3 regions of the Shinella agrisoli genome follow, and region 2 is predicted to be linked to each of the others. Evidence: riboswitches for the same ligand, from Rfam matches in the RefSeq annotation. Region 2 holds a riboswitch; each other region holds the start of a gene.
What was found. Region 2 has a riboswitch for cobalamin ahead of ACIIOY_RS23980 (hypothetical protein). Riboswitches for the same ligand answer to the same signal wherever they lie in the genome.
Positions count from the first base shown of each region.

Region 1: linked by a shared signal. The riboswitch ahead of ACIIOY_RS01150 (TonB-dependent receptor plug domain-containing protein) and the one ahead of ACIIOY_RS23980 (hypothetical protein) in region 2 are both predicted to bind cobalamin.
Region 3: linked by a shared signal. The riboswitch ahead of ACIIOY_RS11940 (ABC transporter substrate-binding protein) and the one ahead of ACIIOY_RS23980 (hypothetical protein) in region 2 are both predicted to bind cobalamin.

Region 1 is NZ_JBJIEP010000001.1:245,270-252,147, reverse strand. It holds gene ACIIOY_RS01160 (FecCD family ABC transporter permease) at 1-818, opposite strand, end outside; gene ACIIOY_RS01155 (ABC transporter substrate-binding protein) at 815-1,660, opposite strand; gene ACIIOY_RS01150 (TonB-dependent receptor plug domain-containing protein) at 1,660-3,567, opposite strand; cobalamin riboswitch at 3,727-3,930, opposite strand; gene ACIIOY_RS01145 (ArsR/SmtB family transcription factor) at 4,072-4,395, shown strand; gene ACIIOY_RS01140 (SRPBCC family protein) at 4,392-4,838, shown strand; gene ACIIOY_RS01135 (DoxX family protein) at 4,853-5,218, shown strand; gene ACIIOY_RS01130 (DUF1801 domain-containing protein) at 5,263-5,730, shown strand; gene ACIIOY_RS01125 (FAD/NAD(P)-binding protein) at 5,770-6,878, opposite strand, start outside.
Region 2 is NZ_JBJIEP010000031.1:25,880-32,757, forward strand. It holds gene ACIIOY_RS23970 (glycoside hydrolase family 94 protein) at 1-4,213, opposite strand, end outside; gene ACIIOY_RS23975 (hypothetical protein) at 4,212-4,418, shown strand; cobalamin riboswitch at 4,621-4,841, shown strand; gene ACIIOY_RS23980 (hypothetical protein) at 4,940-5,155, shown strand; gene metH (methionine synthase) at 5,238-6,878, shown strand, end outside.
Region 3 is NZ_JBJIEP010000009.1:146,706-153,583, forward strand. It holds gene ACIIOY_RS11935 (MurR/RpiR family transcriptional regulator) at 1-835, shown strand, start outside; cobalamin riboswitch at 870-1,099, shown strand; gene ACIIOY_RS11940 (ABC transporter substrate-binding protein) at 1,254-2,297, shown strand; gene ACIIOY_RS11945 (FecCD family ABC transporter permease) at 2,294-3,322, shown strand; gene ACIIOY_RS11950 (ABC transporter ATP-binding protein) at 3,319-4,122, shown strand; gene ACIIOY_RS11955 (pseudoazurin) at 4,119-4,571, shown strand; partial or broken gene ACIIOY_RS11960 (class I SAM-dependent methyltransferase) at 4,571-5,347, shown strand; gene phnF (phosphonate metabolism transcriptional regulator PhnF) at 5,325-6,077, opposite strand; gene phnG (phosphonate C-P lyase system protein PhnG) at 6,184-6,663, shown strand; gene phnH (phosphonate C-P lyase system protein PhnH) at 6,666-6,878, shown strand, end outside.

The DNA of each region.
Region 1 (6,878 bases), on a different contig from region 2:
CCGACGAAGGAACGCAGCACGTGCGGCACCACGAGGCCGACGAAGCCGATGGCGCCCGTGACGGCGGTGGCGGCGCCCACCGAGAGCGCCGTGCCGGCGATCGCCAGCCGCTGCACGCGCCCGAGGTCGATGCCCATGCTCGCGGCGGCATCGGGGCCGAGCGTCAGCGCGTCGAGCGCCCGGCCGAGGCGGAACAGCAGCAGCCAGCCGGCCGCCGTGAAGGGCAGCACCAGCCAGACATGCGGCATCGAGCGATCCGTGAGCGAGCCGAGCATCCAGAACATGATCTCCATCGCCGCGAAGGGATTGGGCGACAGGTTCAGCACCAGCGACGTCATCGCGCCGGCGAGGCTGGAGATCGCGACGCCGGTGAGGATGACGGTGAGGGGCCGGCCGTCGGAGCCCGCCATCGCCTGCAGCACGAAGACGGCCAGCATCGCGCCGGCCAGCGCCAGGAGCGGCAGGGCAAGCGCGAAAAGCGCCGAAAGCCCCGTATAGATGGCGATCACCGCGCCCAGCGAGGCCGAGGCGCTGACGCCGATCAGCCCCGGTTCGGCGAGCGGGTTGCGAAGGTACCCCTGGAGCGCCGCCCCCGAAAGACCGAGCGTCGCCCCGACGATGAGGCCGAGCAGCGCGCGGGGCAGGCGGATCTCCTGCATCACCAGAACCAGCAATTCCTCGCCGCCGCCGAAGAGCGCGCGAAGGCTGTCCGCAAGCGTGACGTTTGCCGGACCGACGGTGAGCGAGAAGGCAAAGAGCACGAGGGCCGCTGCCGCGAGAATGGCGAGGGTTGCGGCGTAGCGGGAACGGGTCGTCATGGCCTGCCTTCCCCGGCCCGGCGCGCGGCGTCCTGCAGGGCGCGGGCGGCTTCCAGGGTGAACGGGCCGCCGCAGACGGTCAGCCGGCTTTCAAGCGGCGCCTCGGCCGTTTCCCTCGCAAGCGCGCGATAGGCGGGATGGGTGAAGTTCTGGTCGGCGAGCGCCGGCTTGTCCTGTCGTGCGCGTCCGCCGGCCAGCAACTCGGGATCGGAAAGGACCAGCAGTTCGAGCGGCAGGCGTGCGGTTCCCGCCATGCCCAATGTCTCGGCGATGTTCTCCAGGCCCGTGCGCTTCACCACTTCGGAAACGAGCGTGCCGGCGCCGGCCGTATAGCTGTTGGCGAAATAGAGCGCGGTGCGCAGCCGTGGCGGCCTGGCGGATTCGAGTGCCGCGATCTCGGCATCCATGCCGGCGATCAGCGCCTCGGCCCGCGCCGGGTTGCCGATCAGGCCGCCCATGCGCCGGAGGTTCGCGCGGACATCGTCGAAAGACGCTTCCGGCTGGAACTCCTCCACCCGGAAGCCGAGCCGGCGCAGCAGCGACACGGTGGTGCGCGTCGTATAGGTGCCGGCAAGCACCAGATCGGGCTTCATCAGGAAGATTTCCTCCGCCAGCCCGTGGTTGACGACATAGGCGCCGGCCTCCTCAGCCATCGCCGAGGCGCCGGCATCGCGTGCGAGGTAGGAGACCGAATGAAGCTGGCCCTGCCTTGCGACGAGCATGGCCAGCTGGTCCGTGCAGACGTTCATCGAGACGACGCGCTGCGGAAAGGCGTCGGCGCACGTCGTCCCCGGCCAGAGGAGGCCGGCAAGGACGATCGCATGCCAACGCTTCCCATGCATCAGAAGGTCGCCTTCAGTCCGGCGAAGGCCGTCAGGCCCGGCGTGTTGAAACCGTAGATTTCCTGATAGTCGCGGTCGAAGAGGTTGTCGATCCGGCCGAAGACCTCGACCGTGTCGTTGACCTTGAAGCTGCCGCCGACATTGACGACCGTATATCCTCCGAGCGTCACCCGCGGCGGAACGAAGGTGGCGAAGACGCTGTCCTGCATCTTGCCATTGAACACCGCCTCGGCAAACACCCGCGCCCGGTCCTCGTGGAAGACATAGGCCGCGCTCAGGGAGCCCGCATGGCGGGGCCGGCGGACTTCCTGGAGACGCGCGCCCCCGGCAACCGTCTGCTCCGTGGCATGCGTATAGGTATAGGAGGCCGTCGCCGTGAAGCCGTTGAAGAAATCGACCGTCGCCGAGACCTCGACGCCCCTGCGCCGGCTTTCGCCATCGCGGTTGACGGGCGTCGCCATGAAGTTCGAATCGTAGACGGTTGCGATCTCGTTCTTCAGGTTCTGGTTGAAGTAGGTGACGTCGACGACGAGCCCGCCGTCGAACAGGCTCTTTTCCACGCCGATGTCCCAGCCGAGGCTTTCCTCCGGCTTGAGGTTCGGGTTGCCGACGAAGGTGCTGGGGAAATAGCCGAACTGCTCGTAGAAGGTCGGGTTGGTGACGGCGGTGCCGATGGAGGCGTGCAGGCGCGTCCCGGCGTTCGGGATCTGCCAGGCGGCGCTCATCGTCCAGGTCACGGCGTCGTCGAAGGCGTCGTTCCAGTCCTGCCGCACGCCGCCGTTCAGATAGAACTGATCGGAGAACTCGCCGCGATATTCGCCGATCAGCGAATGGGTGTTGCGGCTGAAGGTCTCCGTGAGGTGTGACGGCGAGAAGGTCTCGCGCTGCCATTCGTAGCCGGCGGTCAGCTGGTGAACCTGGTTTTCCAGCTCGTCATAGCGGTAGGAGGCCTGGTAGGTGGCGTTGTAGCGGTTGCCGTCGTTCCAGCTGTCGCCGGTGGCCGCCGAATGGTTGAAGCGGGAGATGTCGTTGCCCGAGAAACGCGCCTTCTGCGTCAGCGCGCCATCGAGCGCCGTGTTGGTGAGGCCGAGGGAGCCGTAGAATTCGCGGCTTCTGGTGTAGTCCTCCGCATCGTAGGTCATCGCCGTGTCGTAGTCCTGCGGATCGAGATCGCTGCGGCGGTTGACGTAGCGCAACGTGCCGTCGACGGTCGTATCGGGCGAGACGTCCACCGTGAACTTGCCGTTCAGCGTGCCGTTGCGGTCGCCGTCGTCTTCCGCGCCGATGTCCGAGATGTTGAAGCCGCCCGTGCGCCTGAGGGCGCCGGACAGCGAATAGTCGAAATTCTCGCCGCCGCCGCGCGTGGAGAATGCACCCATCCAGGTCCCGTCGGTGCCGACTTCGGTCCGCGCGGTGGAGCGCACGGAATTGCGCTCGCCCCGCTTGGTGATGATGTTGATGACGCCCGACATGGCGTTCGCGCCCCAGAAGGTGCTCTGCGGTCCGCGCAGGACCTCGATGCGCTCGATGTCGTCGGCGATCAGGCTGCCGAAATCGAATTCGCCCTGGGCGTTGTCGTTGGCCTCGACGCCGTCGATCATCACCAGCACGTGGTTGCCCTCGGCGCCCCGCACGCGGACCTGCGTCAGGCCGCCATAGGAGCCCGTTCGCGACACGGCGAAGCCCGGCACCATCCGCAGGGCGTCCGCCACGTAGCGGACCTGGTTCTTCTCGATCTGCTCGCCGGTAACGACGGTGACGGCACGGCCGGACTTCCTGAGCTCCACCGGGGTCAGGCCGTCGGTGATCACGATCTCGTCGAGCTCGGTGGGCGCCTGGTCCTGCGCAAGGACGGGCTGACACAATGCGATGGCGAGCAGGGAGCCCCCTGCCAGATAGTTCCTCATCTTTCCCCCATGGCAGGACGCGCCTGCACAGCTTTCCACCGCGGGCTGAGGAGGATTCATGGGGAGCGGGCGCTTCCATCAACCGTCCGCCGATGCGGCGACATCTTCGACAATGTCACCGCTACGGACGGCCGCGCCCGGACACTCCCCGTATCCCGGCATGGGTGACCGGCACAGGCAGGTCTCCTGACTTCCGCGTCATCGCTCTCCCCGCCTTCCCGCGCCTCGGCGCAGTGGCATCATGGGGCAAGCTCGGCGGTTACAGTTGCGGGGGCAGTCACGGTTTCGGCCCCTGATGGGTAGTCCTCACCGTGTTCCCTTTTCATCCGTCATGCTGACGGAACCTGTTCCGTGATCGAAGTCTATCGGCGCTCCCGAACCCGGGTCAAGAGACGCTGCACTCTACCCACAGGCCCGTTCAGGCCGTTGGCGCGGGCGCTGCTTGACTCATCTATAGCTCTTCGGTTATGGGTTTGATCGATAACCGCAGAGCTATGGGTTTCAATGCCGGACGCGCACGACATCCTCTTCAGAACGCTCGCCGACCCGACGCGGCGGGCCATCTTCGAGCGGCTTTGCCTCGAAGGGGAGCAGACGGTCCGGGCTTTGACCGATCGGGCCGGGGTCTCGCAGCCGGCCGTATCGAAGCACCTCGGCGTGTTGAAACAGGCCGGGCTGGTCATCGACCGCCATGAAGGCCGCCAGACCCATTATCGGGCGCAGCTTGGCGCGCTGGCCCCTCTGGTCGGCTGGGCGAACGAGATGGCCGGCTTCTGGGAGAACCGGCTCGACAGCCTGGAGGACTTGCTGAAAAGGATGGACCAATGAATGCTGCCCCTGCGCAAAGGCGCTCTGTCGTCATCGAACGCGAGATCGCCCATCCGCCGGAAAAGGTCTGGCGCGCGCTCACCCAGCCGCACCTCATGGAGGAATGGCTGATGAGGAACGACTTCAGCCCGGTCGTGGGCCACCGTTTCCGCCTTCACGGCGACTGGGGCGGCGTGCTGGACTGCGAGGTCCTCGTCGTCGAGCCGAATAGGACGCTCTCCTACACCTGGAATTTCGCGCATGACGATCCGGCGTTCGATCTGCGGAGCGTCGTGACCTTCACGCTTGCGCCCACGGACGGAGGAACGCGCCTGCGCGTGGAGCAGGAAGGTTTCCGGCCGGAGCAGAAGCAGGCTTTCGGCGGCGCGAAGCAAGGCTGGCAACGGTTCCTTGAAAACCTGGAGCAGATCCTGGCGCGAATGCCCGGCATCGAGAGCAAGTAGGCTGGAAAGCGATCATGAACATTCTCCTTTGGGTTCTTCAAGTCCTCCTTGCGCTGCATACCGCCGTCGGGGCGGCATGGAAGCTTTTCAATTCCGAGCAGGCCGTACCGTCCCTGAAGGCCATTCCGCACGGAATCTGGCTGGGGATGAGCGCCGTCGAGGTGCTTTGCGCCCTCGGCCTGGTCCTTGCCGGATTCCATAGGCCGCTGGCCTTTCTGGTGCCGTTCGCGGCGATCGTCGTGGCTGCGGAAATGCTGCTCTTTTGCGGCGTGCATATCGCTTCCGGCGACAGGAGCTACGGCCCGATGGTCTATTGGCTCGTGGTTGTGGCCATATGCGCCTTCATCGCCTACGGCAGGCTTGTGCTGAAACCCTTGTGAGTGTTTGATCGACCGGAACTGACAGCTTGATGGAGGTGGATGCGATGGTGGGCAAGAAACCGTCGAAGGGCGGCAAAGCCGCGGGGCCGCGCCAGGCGACGCCGAAGCCCGGCGAGATCGTCCTTCTGTCCGGCGGCAATCCCCAGATACCAAAGGGATACGGCGACGGTCCCGTTAAGGCCTATATCGCCGCCATGCCCGGCTGGAAGAGCGACCTCGGACGCCGCCTGGACGCGCTGATCGAGCGCGAGGTTCCCGGCGTGAGGAAGGCGGTCAAATGGAACTCGCCGTTCTACGGGGTGGAGGACGACGTCTGGTTCCTGAGCTTCCACTGTTTCACGAAATACGTGAAGGTCACCTTTTTCCGCGGCACGTCGCTCACGCCTCCGCCCCCCGGCAAATCCAAGCATCCCGAGGTGCGCTACCTCGACGTCCACGAGGGCCAGCTCGATGAGGCGCAGTTCGCGCAATGGGTGAAGCAGGCAAGCGGATTGCCGGGCGAACGAATGTAGGCAGGCCGCCTCGCGGCGCAGCTCGAGCAGGTCGAAGGGCTAGCTGCGCACAGGTTGGACGGCCGGGCGATGTGCCGGCTCGCGGCCGTGCAGCCAGCCGTCGAGCGCCTTGGCTGCCGCGTAGGCCTGCACCACGATCTGCGGCACGAGGTCGATGTCCGGCAGGCTGCCGAGGCCGAGCGGCCCCATCGCGAAAAGCGCCTCGAACCGCTCCTCGTCCACGATCGCCCGCCCGCTGCGGTCGACGAATATGCCGAGATCCAGCTCGTCGCGCCGGACCAGGTCCGCAAGGAGCAGGGAGCGGTACAGGGGCGAATCGAGGTCGGTCGGACGAATGCGACAGTCGATCGTGCGGTCCGCCTGCAGAACCTGCAGGCCCGTGCCGGAGGAAAGCAGCACGCCGTTCGTCGCGATGCGCTCCACCTTGCCCTTGCGCACGGTGATCGCGCCATCGGCGATCGCCTGCCGCAGGCGCTCGTACTGCCCGGGGGGCAGGCGGTTGCGGTGGCTGTCGTAGATCGGCTTGACGTGGCGCTTGAAGCGGCGGCGCTCTTCCGGCGTCAGCGATTGCCAGAGGTCCCGCGCGCGCAGGCGGAAATCGTTCATGATGCCCTGCCAGCCGGTGCCTTCCAGCGCAGCCCTGTTCGCGGCCTCCCTGAGGTGGCGGAAGGCGCCGCGAAGGGTGTTGGGGAATGGCCGGTCGGACGCGACGGACCCGACCGCCGAAGGCGCATGCGGCTGCGGCAGGAAGCCGGATGCTGAGATCAGCGTGACATGGGAGGCCTCTCCCGCCGCGAGCAGCCGCAGCGCCCGGTCGACGGCGTGGACGCCGCCGCCGATCACCACCGCTTCCCCCTTTGCGCCGTCGCCCGACCTGCTGCCGGCTTCCTCGCGCAGGCCATAGCCGGTCGCCAGGAACACGGCGTCGAAGCGGGCCTTTTCCCCCTCGCCGGAGGTCACCGAAAAGCCGCCTTTCGGGGTCCGGTCGATCGCGGCCACGCTGTCGGCGCGCACCTGAACCATGACGTCGGTGCGTTGCCGCAGGGCTTCGGAGAAACGCTGGTAGACGTAGGCGCTGAAGACCTCGCCCGGCACGAAGGCATGGTCGACGTTGCCGCCCGCATCCTGCTCGCCGTTGCGCCACGCGT
Region 2 (6,878 bases):
CGAAATTGGTGTACTGGTAGGTCAGCTCGTGGTCGCGGGCGTTGAAGGCCGCTTCCGAAATGCCCCAGGGCGTGCCGAGGCGGCGGCCGTGGTTCATCTGCTCGACCACCACGAGGTTGTTGGTCTGGTTGAGGATGCCGCCCTGGCGCTCCTGCATGACGAGCGGCGGCATCAGGTACTCGAACATCGAGCCCGACCAGGAGACGAGCGCCCCGCGCGAGCCGACCGGCACGACAGGGCGGCCGAGCTTGTACCAGTGCTCGGTGGGAAGGTCCCCCTTGGCGATGGCGAAAAGGCTGGTGAGGCGGGCTTCCGAGGCGAGCAGGTCGTAGCAGGCCTCGTCGAGCTCGTTCGTCTCGACCCGGTAGCCGATCGACAGCAGCCGGCGCTCCTGGCGGAAGAGGAAGCCGAAATCCATCGAGAAGGCGATGTCGCGCGAGCGGTCGCGCAGCACGATCAGGCGGTCGCGCAGCTGCTCGATGCTGCCGAGGTCGAAGACGCTGTCGGCGATATGCGCCTCACAGGTGGCGACCAGCGCACCCGCCCACCTGGCGAGCTCGCCGCTTTCCGCGGACTTGATCTCGTGGTCGAGGTTGACGATCAGCTTGTTGATGTCGCGCGCCAGCACGGCGAGGTTGATGACGCGGATCGAGGCGAATTCACGCTCGCGCTTAACGGCGGCGAGCGCATTGTGGAAGCCGTCGATGCGCTCCTCGATGAGGCGGCGCAGCGGGCGCACGGTCTTGCGGTCGTCCGGCAGGTCCTTCAGCGTCTCGGAGAGGATCGAGGCGACGTCGCCGATGCCGTCGAGGCTGCCCTGGAGATGCGCGGACGGCGCCTCCGCCCATTCGCGGCACATGGAGGAGACGGCGATGAGGTGGCCGGCGAGGTTGCCGCTGTCGACCGACGAGACATAGCGCGGCCCCAGCGTTTCCAGCGTGTTGGTGCGGTACCAGTTGTAGAGGTGGCCGCGGTACTTCGGCATGCCGTCGATGGTGGCGATGGTCTGCTCGAGGCGGCGGACGGTCTCCTCGAAGCTGATCCAGCCGAAGTCGCGCGCGGAGATGACCGAGAGCAGGTACACGCCGATATTGGTCGGCGAGGTGCGCTCGGCGAGCACCGGCTGCGGCGTTTCCTGGAAATTGTCCGGCGGCAGGAAGTGCTGCTCGGCGGTGACGAATTCCTCGAAATAGCGCCAGGTGCGCCGCGCGATCTTGCGCAGTTCGGTGGCGACGTAGTCCGAGACGACGAGCTGGTCCTCGGTCTCGGCCGTCTGGCTGACATACCAGGCGATCGCCGGCGACAGCATCCAGACGATGGCGAAGGGAATGCCGATGAAGGGCAGGCCGGTGCTGGAGACGGCGGCGAGCGCGACGGAAAGAACGGCGAGCGCCGGCGCCTGCCACATGGAGCGGTAATGGGCGAGGATGCCGCCGCGCGCCGCGCTGTCGGCCTGGGCGGCCGTGCGCCATTCCAGCATCAGCCTGCGGCTGACGAAGGTGCGGTAGAGCGAGCGGACGATCGCATCGGCCATCAGCGCCGCCGAATGGGCGATGAAGGCGATGCGCAGCGCCACCTGGGCATTGGCCGCCCGGATGTCCGACAGGACCGTATGCACATGGGCGCGCGCCACGATGTCGTTGCGGCGCGGCATGATGCCGGAAATCAGCGAGAGGGTCGGCGCGACGAAAAGCAGGAAGATCAGCACCAGCTGCCAGATGAGCGCCTGGCGCGGCTCCATGTAGTACCAGCCCATGACGGAGGCGACGAGCCAGCCGATCGGAATGAGGCTGCGGCGCAGGTTATCGTACATCTTCCACCGGCCGAGCATGGGAATGCCGCTCGACGGGTTGAAGATATAGGGCAGCAGCTGCCAGTCGCCGCGCGCCCAGCGATGCTGGCGCGAGGTCTCGACGCCGTAGCGGGTGGGGAAGTCCTCGACGAGCTCGACATCCGTCACGAGGGCGCAGTGCGAGAGCGAGCCCTCGAGCAGGTCGTGGCTGAGCACCGAGTTCTCCTCGATGCGTCCCTTCACGGCCGCCTCGAAGGCGTCGACGTGGTAGAGGCCCTTGCCGGTGAAGGTGCCTTCGCCGGCGAGGTCCTGGTAGACGTCGGAGACGGTGAAGACATAGGGGTCGATGCCGCGGTCGGCGGAGAAGATGCGCTGGAAGGTGGAGGCCTCCTTGCCGGTCGTCAGCGAGGGCGTGACGCGCGGCTGGAGGATGGAGTAGCCGGCGACGATCTCGCCGGTCGCCTCGTCGATGACCGGACGGTTGATCGGGTGGTGCATCTTGCCGACGAGCTTCGTCACCGCATCGCGCATCAGGCGCGTGTCGGAATCGAGCGTCATGACGTATTTCACATCCGCCGGAACGATGTTGGCGCCCGGCAGGAAGGTCGTGTCGCCGTCGCCGCGCAGGAGCAGGTTCAGCTCGTGCAGCTTGCCGCGCTTGCGCTCCCAGCCCATCCAGACGCCTTCCGACGGATTGTAGAGGCGCCGGCGGTGGAGGAGGTAGAAGCGCGTGCGCCCGTCATAGGCGTAGCGGCTCGAAAGCGTCGCGATCTCGCGCTTGGCATAGTCGAGCACGTCGAGGTCGGCCGGCGATTCCTCCACCTGGCTGTCGGCCCAGTCGCTGAGGAGCGCGAAGTAGATCTCTCCGCGCGGATTGGCGAGGTAATGGACCTCCAGGTTGCGCACCAGCTCGTCGACATGATCGCGCTTGGAAATGAGGCAGGGCACGACGACGAGCGTGCGGGCGTCTTGCGGGATTCCGTCCTTGAACTCGTAGCCGACGAGGCGCGAGGGCGTGACGAAAAAGGTGACCAGCGTGTTGAAGAGGCCGGTGGCGCCTTCCGAGGCCGGCAGCGCGAACAGGACGAGCATGATCAGCCATGCGCCGTCCGGAATGTCGAGCTGGTCGAGGAAATAGTAGACCGCGATCATCGCGAGCAGCGTCAGCACGATGTTCGGGCCGGCGATCGCCAGCCAGTCGAGCTTGCGCGTCAGGCGCACGACGCGCTGGACGACGGTCGGGCGGTAGCCGATGCGCTTTTCGAGGAGCTTGCGCTTCTTGCCGACGAGGAAGGCGCCGACATTGGCCTCGTAGTCCGGGTCGTCCGCGTGCGCGGCGGCGTCTTCCTCGGTCATGGCGAGCGCCGTCTCGGTGACCTCGAGCTCGGTCTTGCCGGACCGGCGGGCGAAGCGCTCGATCGTGCTGCGGTACTTGTTGCGCGAGCCGAAATCGAGGTCGCTGTAGTCGGATCGCCGGCGCAGCGCCTCGTCGAGGCGGCTGACGCTTTCGAACCAGACCGGCCATTCCGTATCGTCTATCTGGCGCAGGCTCTTGATGAGCGAGCTCATCGTGACGTTGCCGGAGGAGAGCCGGTTGTTCTCCGCGACGATCAGTTCCTCCAGATCGGTGCCGCGGCTTTCGATCTTGCGCTCGAGCCACTGGATCACCGCGCCGGAAGCCTGCAGGCCGTCGCGCAAGCGATAGAGGAGCTGGATGACGAAGGTGTTGTCCTCGGTGAAGCTCTCCATCGAGCGCAGGTGCGCGATGGCCTTTTCCGGGTCGTTGAGGCGCACCAGCTCGTCGGCCACCTCGTTCGCCTTGAAGCGCATCTTGCGCGAGCGCTCGACGCGGCTGGAGATGCGCCGGAGGTTTTCGAGCAACACGAAGCGGACGAAGGACGGCAGCGCCCACAGTTCGCCGATCTTCAGCGCGTCGAGCTTCTGGAAGCCCTGCACGAAGGCGGTGAGGCTCTCCTCCGAGACGCTGCTGTGCGTATGGGCGACATAGAGCCAGGCGAGCGCCAGCGCACGCGGGAGCCGCTCGCCCTCGACCTCGATGGTCGGAAGCTGGCGGAAGAACCGGCGGGGGAAGTCGCGCCGGACCTCCTGGATCGCCTCTTCGACGACGTAGTAGTTATCGAGCAGCCATTCGGCGGCGGGCGTGATCTGCGCGCCCGCCTCCACGTCCTTCGCCGTCGCCTGGTAGACGCGGAAGATCTCCTTCTCGTTCTCCTTGTGCCGGGGGCGGAACTCGAAGGGCTGGAAGCCGGGCAGGGATGCCGTCCTGTCGCGTGCGAGCGCTTCGCCGCGCTCGGCCAGCTCCTCCAGCGTCAGATAGGTGGCGCGGATCGAATCGTTGTAATCGATCTGCTTGGCGTCGGCGTCGCGCGGGGGAGCTGGCGGCGTATTGTGAAGGGGCATGTTTCTGATTCTGGATCCGGCCATGTTGAACCATCCGGCGGCGGCCTTTGCGCCGGATGGTCTTTCGCGGGCAGACTTCATCTTGGTGCCGCGATCAGCCATGACACCGGACGGCGCCCTGGCAGCGCTTCACGGGTGGGCATGGCTCAGGCGACACGCTGGTTGGCATCCTGGCCGCGTGGTGCATGAAAACGGCATTTTTTAGCCGCAAGGACAGAGACTTGCAACATGTCAACGGGACTGGATGGCGCAGCATGGACCCTCATTTGCGGTTTTGGTGAATCGCCCATCCCTCCCCCGGGCGAGCCCGCGCATGATGCGGGTCGAGGCCAAATGCGCGGGGAAAGGAAAAGTTCCCGCGCCTGTGCATGACCGCCGGGGCCATTGACTTGCCCGCATGCCCAAGCCAGTCTGGCCGCCGTCAGGGTCTTCCGAGTCGCGTGCGGCCCGGAGGCTAAGAGGGAAGCCGGTGCGAGGCTCCGAACAGGAGCAGCAAGGCCGGCGCTGCCCCCGCAACTGTGAACGGCGAGCTTCTGTCGCTCGATGCCACTGGCGCGAAAGCGCCGGGAAGGCGGGACGGAAGCGATGACCCGCAAGCCAGGAGACCTGCCCTGACAGCTCGTAACGTCCATGGGCGGGGTGTCCCAAGGGTGCGCTTGCTTCGCCCGTCGGCGAAATCCAGCAGCGTGCGTCCGGCCATCCCCCAATTTTCCGATTGGGGAAGACATGTTTGCATTCACCGAAACCAAGCCTTCCGGCACCGCGGAGCCGGAAGCCGTCTTCATCTCCTGGCTGCTCTGGCAGCCGCGCGGAGCCGACCTTGCCGCCGAAGCGCTCAAGGAGGTGCAGAAGCTGGCACGGTACAAGGGCGCCGATCCGCATATCGCGCGCCTCAGGGCGCTGTTCGCCTCGCTGGCCGGCGCGGACGGGCCGGTACACTAGGCCGCAAGCCATAAAGACATATTGACATAAACATATCTTTATGTGACTTCCGTTGCAGCAAACCGCACCGGAGGGCTTCGCCATGGCCGATTCACACCTGGACACCCTGTTCGGTCCCGAACTGCCGCCGCGCGACGGCCGCGAGATCCTGGCCGCGTTGCAGGCTGCGGCCCGCGAGCGCATCCTCGTGCTCGACGGCGCCATGGGCACGGAAATCCAGACTCTGAAGCTGGTGGAGGAAGATTTCCGCGGCGACCGCTTCGGCGACTGCGCCTGCCACCAGCAGGGCAACAACGACCTCCTGACGCTGACCCAGCCGGCCGCGATCGAGGACATCCACTACCGCTATGCGCTCGCCGGCGCCGACATCCTCGAGACCAACACCTTCTCCTCCACGACGATCGCCCAGGCCGACTACGGCATGGAGGTGATGGTCTACGAGCTCAACCGCGACGGGGCGCGCCTCGCCCGCCGCGCCGGCCTCAGGGCGCAGGAGAAGGACGGCCGCCGCCGCTTCGTCGCCGGCGCGCTCGGGCCGACGAACCGTACCGCCTCGATCTCCCCCGACGTCAACAATCCCGGCTACCGCGCCGTCACCTTCGACGACCTGAGGATCGCCTATGCCGACCAGGTGCGCGGCCTCATCGACGGCGGGGCCGACATCATCCTGATCGAGACGATCTTCGACACGCTGAACGCCAAGGCGGCGATCTTCGCGACGCGCGCGGTGTTCGAGGAGAAGGGCATCCACCTGCCCGTCATGATCTCCGGCACGATCACCGACCTTTCCGGCCGCACGCTCTCCGGCCAGACGCCGGAAGCCTTCTGGAACTCGGTTCGCCACGCGGAACCCTTCTCCATCGGCCTCAACTGCGCCCTCGGCGCCAACGCCATGCGCGCGCATCTGGCCGAGATCGCCAATGTGGCCGACACGTTCGTCTGCGCCTATCCGAACGCCGGCCTGCCGAACGCCTTCGGCAAGTACGACGAGAGCCCCGAGGAGATGGCCGCCCAGATCGAGGGCTTCATGCGCGACGGCCTCGTCAACATCGTCGGCGGTTGCTGCGGCTCGACGCCGGACCATATCCGCGCGATCGCCGAGGCGGCGGCGCGCCACAAGCCGCGCGAAATCCCCGACATCCCGCGCCACATGCGCCTGTCCGGCCTCGAACCCTTCACGCTGACGGACGACATCCCCTTCGTCAACGTGGGCGAGCGCACCAACGTCACGGGCTCGGCGAAATTCCGCAAGCTGATCACCGCCGGCGACTATGCCGCGGCGCTGGACGTGGCGCGCGACCAGGTGGCGAACGGCGCGCAGGTCATCGACATCAACATGGACGAGGGCCTGATCGACTCGGCCAGGGCGATGACGGAATACCTCAACCTCGTCGCCGCCGAGCCGGACATCGCCCGCGTGCCCGTGATGATCGACAGCTCCAAATGGGAGGTGATCGAGGCGGGCCTCAAATGCGTGCAGGGCAAGCCGCTGGTCAACTCGATCTCGCTGAAGGAAGGAGAGGAAGTCTTCCTGCACCATGCGAAGCTCGTGCGCGCCTATGGCGCCGCCGTCGTCGTCATGGCCTTCGACGAAAAGGGCCAGGCCGACACGAAGGCACGCAAGGTGGAGATCTGCACCCGCGCCTACAAGCTGCTCACCGAGGTCGCCGGCCTTGCGCCGGAGGACATCGTCTTCGACCCGAACATCTTCGCCGTCGCCACC
Region 3 (6,878 bases), on a different contig from region 2:
GCTCGTTCAGTCCGACGACCTCCGGCGGTCCAAGTCCGACAAGCTGATCGCGCATTACATCGAGCGCAACATCGCCGAGCTTCCCTTCGAGACGGCGCGCTCCATCGCCCAACGCCTCCAGATCTCGCCCATGACCGTCGGCCGCTACCTGCGCCGCATGGGCTTCGACGGCCTCGACGAACTGAAGGGCGAGCTTAGGCGCGGCAGCTCCAACCCGGCCTGGCAGGTGAAAGGCCAGGTCGACCGGCTGGAGCAGGACCGCAAGGAGGGCAAGCTGCTCGCCGGCCTCATCCAGCAGCAGATCGACAATCTCGGCGAGATCTACGCCATCACCATCGCGCGGGAATGGCAGCAGACGATCGATGCCCTGATCGGCGCCACGGAAGTCTTTGTCGCCGCCTACCAGAACGTGCGCGGCATCGCGCAATATTTCGCCAGCCAGCTTTCCTACACGCGCCCGCGCGTCCAGTTCGTCGACGGCCTCAACGGCACCTATGCGGAACTGCTCGACGGCTCCGTCGAGGGCCGCCTGCTCTTTCTGCACGACGTGCGCCGCTTTGCCGCGAAAGCCCGGCCGCTGGCGCTGGAGGCCCGGCGTGCCGGCGTCAAGGTCGTGCTGCTCACCGACGAGTTCTGCCCCTGGGGGGTGGAAGTCTCCGACATCTGCCTCGTCGTGCCCGGCTCGCACGGTCCGCTCTGGGACGGCGCCGCGACGATGACCGCCGTCATGGACCTGCTGCTCGCCAACATCATCGTCGTCAAGGGCGAGGAGGTGAGCGAACGCGTCGATGCGCTCACCCGCCTGCAGGATGTCTTCGGGGATTTCGAGAGCTGAGCGCGCTCGCGCCTTGACGCTGCCGAGCGCGGCGGACTAAGGATGGGGCGACGGTTCCCTGAAGGATGACTCCCAGGGGATTAATAGGGAACACGGTGCGGACGACCCAACAGGGACCCATTCCGTGGCTGCCCCCGCAACTGTAGGCGGATTGCCGCCTGTCCTTGGGACGCGAAAGCGTCATGCCACTGCGGTCTCCGCGGGAAGGCAGACAGGCCGCAGACATCCGTGAGCCAGGAGACCTGCCGTCAGCGCAACCATCCAAGTCACGGGCGGGGATGCCCGGAACAGGAGACGCCATGACGATTCCGGCTGCCCATCGCGGCAGATATCCGTTCGCTTTCTCCCGACCGCACCCGATCCGCCCCTGTCGGCGCGCCGGCCAGGCCGTCCGCTTTCACATCTCCGGGAGAAACCCATGACCATTTCCGTTGCGGCCCCGCGTGCCGCATCCTTCCTGTCGCTCGTTGCCGGCGCCGCCGCCTTCGTCCTTTCTTCCGGCACCGCCGGGGCCGCCGAGACGCAATATCCGCTGACGCTGGAAAACTGCGGCCGCCAGGTCACCTTCGAGAAGGCGCCCGAGCGCGCCGTCTCGCTCGGCCAGAGCTCGACCGAAATCCTCTACCTGCTCGGCCTCGCCGACCGCATGGTCGGCACGGCCGTCTGGATCGGCCCGGTCCTCGCCGGCTACGAGGACGTGAACGCCAAGGTCGAGCGCCTTGCCGACAACGACCCGAGCTTCGAGAGCGTCGTCGCCAAGAAACCGGACCTCGTGACCGCGCAGTTCCAGTGGCATGTCGGCCCTGAGGGCATCGTCGCGACGCCGGAACAGTTCGAGGAGCTCAATATCCCGGTCTATACCTCGCCGGCCGACTGCATCGGCAAGGACAATTCCGGCGGCGGCGACGGCGTGCGCAAGACCGTCTTCACCATGGACCTGATCTACAAGGAAATCAGCGAGCTGGCGCAGATCTTCAATGTCGGGGAGCAGGGCGAGAAGGTCATCGCCGACCTCAAGGCCCGCGAGGAGGCCGCGCGCAAGAAGATCGCCTCGGCCGAGGGCAAGCTTTCGGCCGTCTTCTGGTTCTCCAGCGCCGAGCTCGACATCGATCCCTATGTCGCCGGCAAGAACGGCGCGCCGGGCTACATCATGTCGGCGCTCGGCATCAGGAACGTCATCGAGAGCGAAGAGGAATGGCCGACGGTCGGCTGGGAGACCATCGCCAAGGCCGACCCGACGATCATCGTCGCCGGCAAGATGGAGCGCCGCCGCTTCCCCGCCGACGACGTCGCCGTCAAGCACAAGTTCCTGAAGGAAGACCCGGTCGCCAGCCTCATGCCGGCCGTCAAGAACGGTCATGTCTTCGACATGGATGCCCAGGCGATGAACCCGACGATCCGCACCATCGAGGGCATCGAAGTGCTCGCCGACGCCGTCGAGAAGGCTGGCCTGGCGAAGTGACGGCCGATCATCCCATATTGCTCCGGTCGGGCGCCGCTTTCGCGGCGCTCGTGCTGCTCGTCGCCGCGCTCGGCGTCGGTGCTGCGGTGGGCGAGACGGCCATTCCGCTCGACACCGTGGCGAAGACGGTGGCGAACCGCCTCTGGCAGGCGGGGCACGCGATCGAACCGATCGACGAGGGCATCATCTGGAACTACCGGCTGAGCCGGGCGGTGGTCGCCGCCTGCTGCGGCTCGGCGCTGGCGCTCTCCGGCGTCATCCTGCAGTCGCTGCTGCGCAACGCGCTCGCCGACCCCTATATCCTCGGCATTTCCGCCGGCGCCTCGACGGGCGCGGTGGGCGTCGCGATCCTCGGCCTCGGCGCCGGCATGCTGACCTTGCCGGTCGGCGCCTTCCTCGGCGCGCTCGTCGCCTTCGGCCTCGTCAGCGCGCTCGCCGTGCGCGCGGGCCGCGGGACGGGCGCGATCATCCTTGCCGGCGTCGCCGGCTCGCAGCTCTTCAACGCGCTCACCTCCTTCATCGTCACCAAGGCGGCCAATGCCGAGCAGGCGCGGGGCATCATGTTCTGGCTGCTCGGCAACCTTTCCGGCGTGCGCTGGCCGGATGTCTGGCTGGCGCTGCCGGTCGCCTTCCTCGGCCTCCTCGTCTGCCTCTGGCATGCCCGTGCGCTCGACGCCTTCACTTTCGGCACGGAATCGGCCGCCGCGCTCGGCATCCCGGTGCGCCGCGTCTATGCCGTGCTGATCGCCGTTTCCGCGCTGATGACCGCCGTCATGGTCTCCATCGTCGGCTCGATCGGCTTCGTCGGCCTCGTCATCCCCCATGCCGCGCGCATGGTCGTCGGCGTGCGCCACGGCCTCCTGCTGCCGGCCTCGGCGCTGATCGGCGCCGTCTTTATGATCGCCGCGGACGTGCTGTCGCGCGTCATCATCCCCGGCCAGGTGCTGCCCATCGGGGTCATCACCGCGCTGTTCGGCGCGCCGGCCTTCGCGCTCATCCTCAGCCAGAGGAGATCGGCCGTATGACGCTCTCGGCAAAAGGCCTCTTCTGGTCGGCCGGCGGCACGACCATCCTCACGGACGTCTCGCTCGACGTGCGGCCGGGCGAATTTTTGGGCATCATCGGCCCGAACGGTTCCGGCAAGACGAGCCTGATGGCGCTTCTCGCCGGCATCCGCAAGCCGCAGCGCGGCGAGGTGACGCTCGACGGCAAGCCGCTTTCCGCCCACGGCCGGCAGGGGATCGCCCGGCGCATCGCCTTCGTCGAGCAGCAGGCCGAAACCACCGAGCGCATTACGGCGCGGCAGGCCGTCGAACTCGGCCGCACGCCGCATCTCGGCGCGCTGACGCCCTGGTCGCGGGCGGACGACGCCATCGTCGACCGGGCGCTGGAGGAGGTCGACATGGCGCATTTCGCCGCCCGGCTCTGGCACACCCTTTCCGGCGGCGAGCGCCAGCGGCTGCACATCGCCCGCGCGCTCGCCCAGCAGGCGCCGATCCTGCTGCTCGACGAGCCGACCAACCATCTCGACATCGGCCACCAGATCGGCCTGCTCCAGCTGGTGCGCGAGCAGGAACTGACCGTCGTCGCAGCGCTGCACGACCTCAACCACGCCGCCATGTTCTGCGACCGCATCGCCGTCATGCAGGGCGGGCGCATCGTCGCGCTCGGCACGCCGGCCAAGGTACTGGAGCCGCAGCGCCTCGCCGACGTCTTCGGCGTCACCGTGGACGTCGAGCGCGACAGCGCCGGCGGCTGCTTCGTCCGCTACCGCCGGCCCGATCCGCGCCCGGCCAGACTCAAGCTCGTCGCAGAGGCAAGATGAAAACGCGTTTCCTTCTCACAGCGGCCCTCTTCGCCGCGCTCCACCACGCCGTGCCGGCCGCCGCCGAGACCTTCCGCGTCGAGATGCGCAACCGCGGCGAAAAGGGCTCGATGGTCTTCGAGCCGGATTTCCTGGCGATCAAGCCGGGCGACAGCGTGAAATTCATCGCCACCCACAAGAGCCACAACGCCGCGAGCATCGACGGCATGGTCCCGGAGGGCTACGCCGGCTTCAAGGGCAAGATCAACGAGGAGATCGAGGTCACGTTCGATCAGCCCGGCTATTACGGCATCAAGTGCTCGCCGCATTTCGGCATGGGCATGGTGATGCTGGTGAAGGTCGGCGAGGCGGAACTGACGGACGCCATCCGCAAGGTCGAGGTCCCGGCGCGCGCCCGGCCGCGCTTCGACGACATCTTCGCGCGCATCGACGCGGGCGAGGGGAAGTGATGCAGGGCACGCTCACGAACGGCGACCTCAAGGAGGACATCCGCGACTACTGGTCGCGCCGTTCCGAGACCTTCGACCTCGCCTTCGGCCACCGCATTCCGGAAGGGCCGGAATTCGACGCCTGGGCCGCGGCGATCCGCGAGCGCTTGGGCCCCGAGCCGCGCCGCGTGCTGGAACTCGCCTGCGGCACAGGGGAGGTGACTCGCCTCCTGCTTTCCCTCGGCCATGAGGTGACGGCGCTCGACTTCTGCGAGGCGATGCTGGCGGTCGCACGCAGGAAGCATGCCGGGGCGAAGGGCCTCCGCTTCCTGCTCGCCGACGCGGAGAACCCGATGGAGCCTGACGAGAGCTATGACGCCATCGTCTGCCGCCATCTCGTCTGGACGCTGACGGCGCCGGAGCGGGCTTTCTGCGAATAGCATCGCATGCTGAAGCCCGGCGGCATTCTTCTTTTCTTCGACGGCGACTGGGCCGCGCCGACCCGGCTCGGCCGGCTGGCGAGCCGGGCCATTGCCGTCATCGACAAGCTCGTCGGCACCGACCCGCACTATGACGGCGCGATGAGCGACCGCCATGCCGGCATCATGGAACGGCTGCCCTTCGGCGAAGGGCTCACCGTCGAGCGCGTTCTCCCGCTGCTCGAAGCGGCCGGTTTCCGGGATATGACGATCGGCTCGCATGCGCCGATCGCGGCGGCGCAGCGCCGAACGGCGGACCTGCGCAACAAGCTCCGCACGTTGCTTTACCGCCGCTTTATCCTCTGCAGCCGGAAATAGCGTCGGCCTCCGGCTCCACCGTCAGCCTGACGCGGTCGGCGGCAAAGCGCGTGCGGGAGAACTGGATGGGCGTGCCGTCGAGATCGGTGTTCACCGCCGTCGCCACGAGGATGATTGCGCCGGGCGAGAGCTTGAGGTTCCGCATGTCGTCGCCCTCGGCGTGGATCGCCGAGATTTCCGTCGAGCGGCGCACGTAGTCGGGCACGCCGAGCTCGCGGAAGGAGGCGGTGATCGATCGCGTCCGGTCGAACGCCGCGGCGATGCCGCCGAAACGATCCGCCGGAAAATAGTGCGTCCCGCAGGAGATCGGGCGCTTGTCGGCGCTGTTCACCGTCTCGAGGCGCACGCAGAGGGAACCCGTCGCCAGCCCGAGCGCATCCGCGACCGCGGAGGGGGCGACCTCCGTCGCGGACCCCAGCAGCCTGCCTTCGAGGTCGCGCGCCTGGTCGCCGAGCCCCTGCGAGAAGCGGGTGCGGCGGGAGATGGGAAAGCGCAGGCGGTCGCGCCGCTCGATACGCGTGCCGATGCCCTGGATCGGCCGAACGATGCCTTCCTCCGCCAGCGCCGCCATGGCGCTGCGCACCGTGTGCCGGTTCACGCCGAATCGCCCGGCGAGCACCGTCTCCGGCGGCATCATGCCGGTCTCGTCGAAATCGCCGTTGTTGATTGCAAGGCGCAGGCGGTCCGCGATCTGCCGCCAGAGCGCCACGCCCGTTTGCCGTTCCACCATTTCCGCCCCCGCGAACACCCCTTGTCACACCCTTGTCATTCCCGCCGTTTAAGAGGAGACTTAGATGTTTAGTTGTCTAGATTAATAGACATTTGGAGACATGGCAATGACATCAGTTCGGAAATCTGCCGAAGCCGCCGCGAAAGACGCGGCCGGCGAGCGGCAGAGGGCAATGGGCCTCTTGGCGAAGGCGAGCCGGGCCGAGTTGCAGGCGGCCTTCGACGCGCTCGCCGACAAGCCGGCCGTCCAGCCCGTGCGCGGCCCGGAGACGGGCCTCGTCATGGTGCGCGGGCGCATCGGCGGCGGCGGGGCGCCGTTCAATCTCGGCGAGGCGACGGTGAGCCGCGCGAGCGTCCGCCTGGAAGACGGCACGGTCGGCCACGGCCAGGCGCTCGGCACCGATGGAGCCAAGGCGAGGCTCGCGGCGATCTTCGACGCGCTCTTCCAGCAGCCGGCCCGCAAGGGGGAGGTCGAGGCGCTGCTCGGCGCCATCGCGACGCGCGTCGCGGCGGAGGATGCGGCGAAGGCCCGCCAGACAGCCGCCACCCGCGTCGATTTCTTCACCATGGTTCGCGGAGAGGACTGACGATGCACGACACGCTCGCTTTTGCCGGCGGCTTCCTGGAGCCGGTCTTCGAAGCCCAAGCCGTCTTCCGCACGCTGATGGACTGCATGGCCCGTCCGGGGACGATCGGCCGCCTCTCCGCCGCCGTCATGCCGCCCGCTCCACTCTCGGCCGCGGCCGGCGCCGTCGCGCTGACGCTCTGCGGCCACGACACGCCCGTCTGGCTGACGCCGACG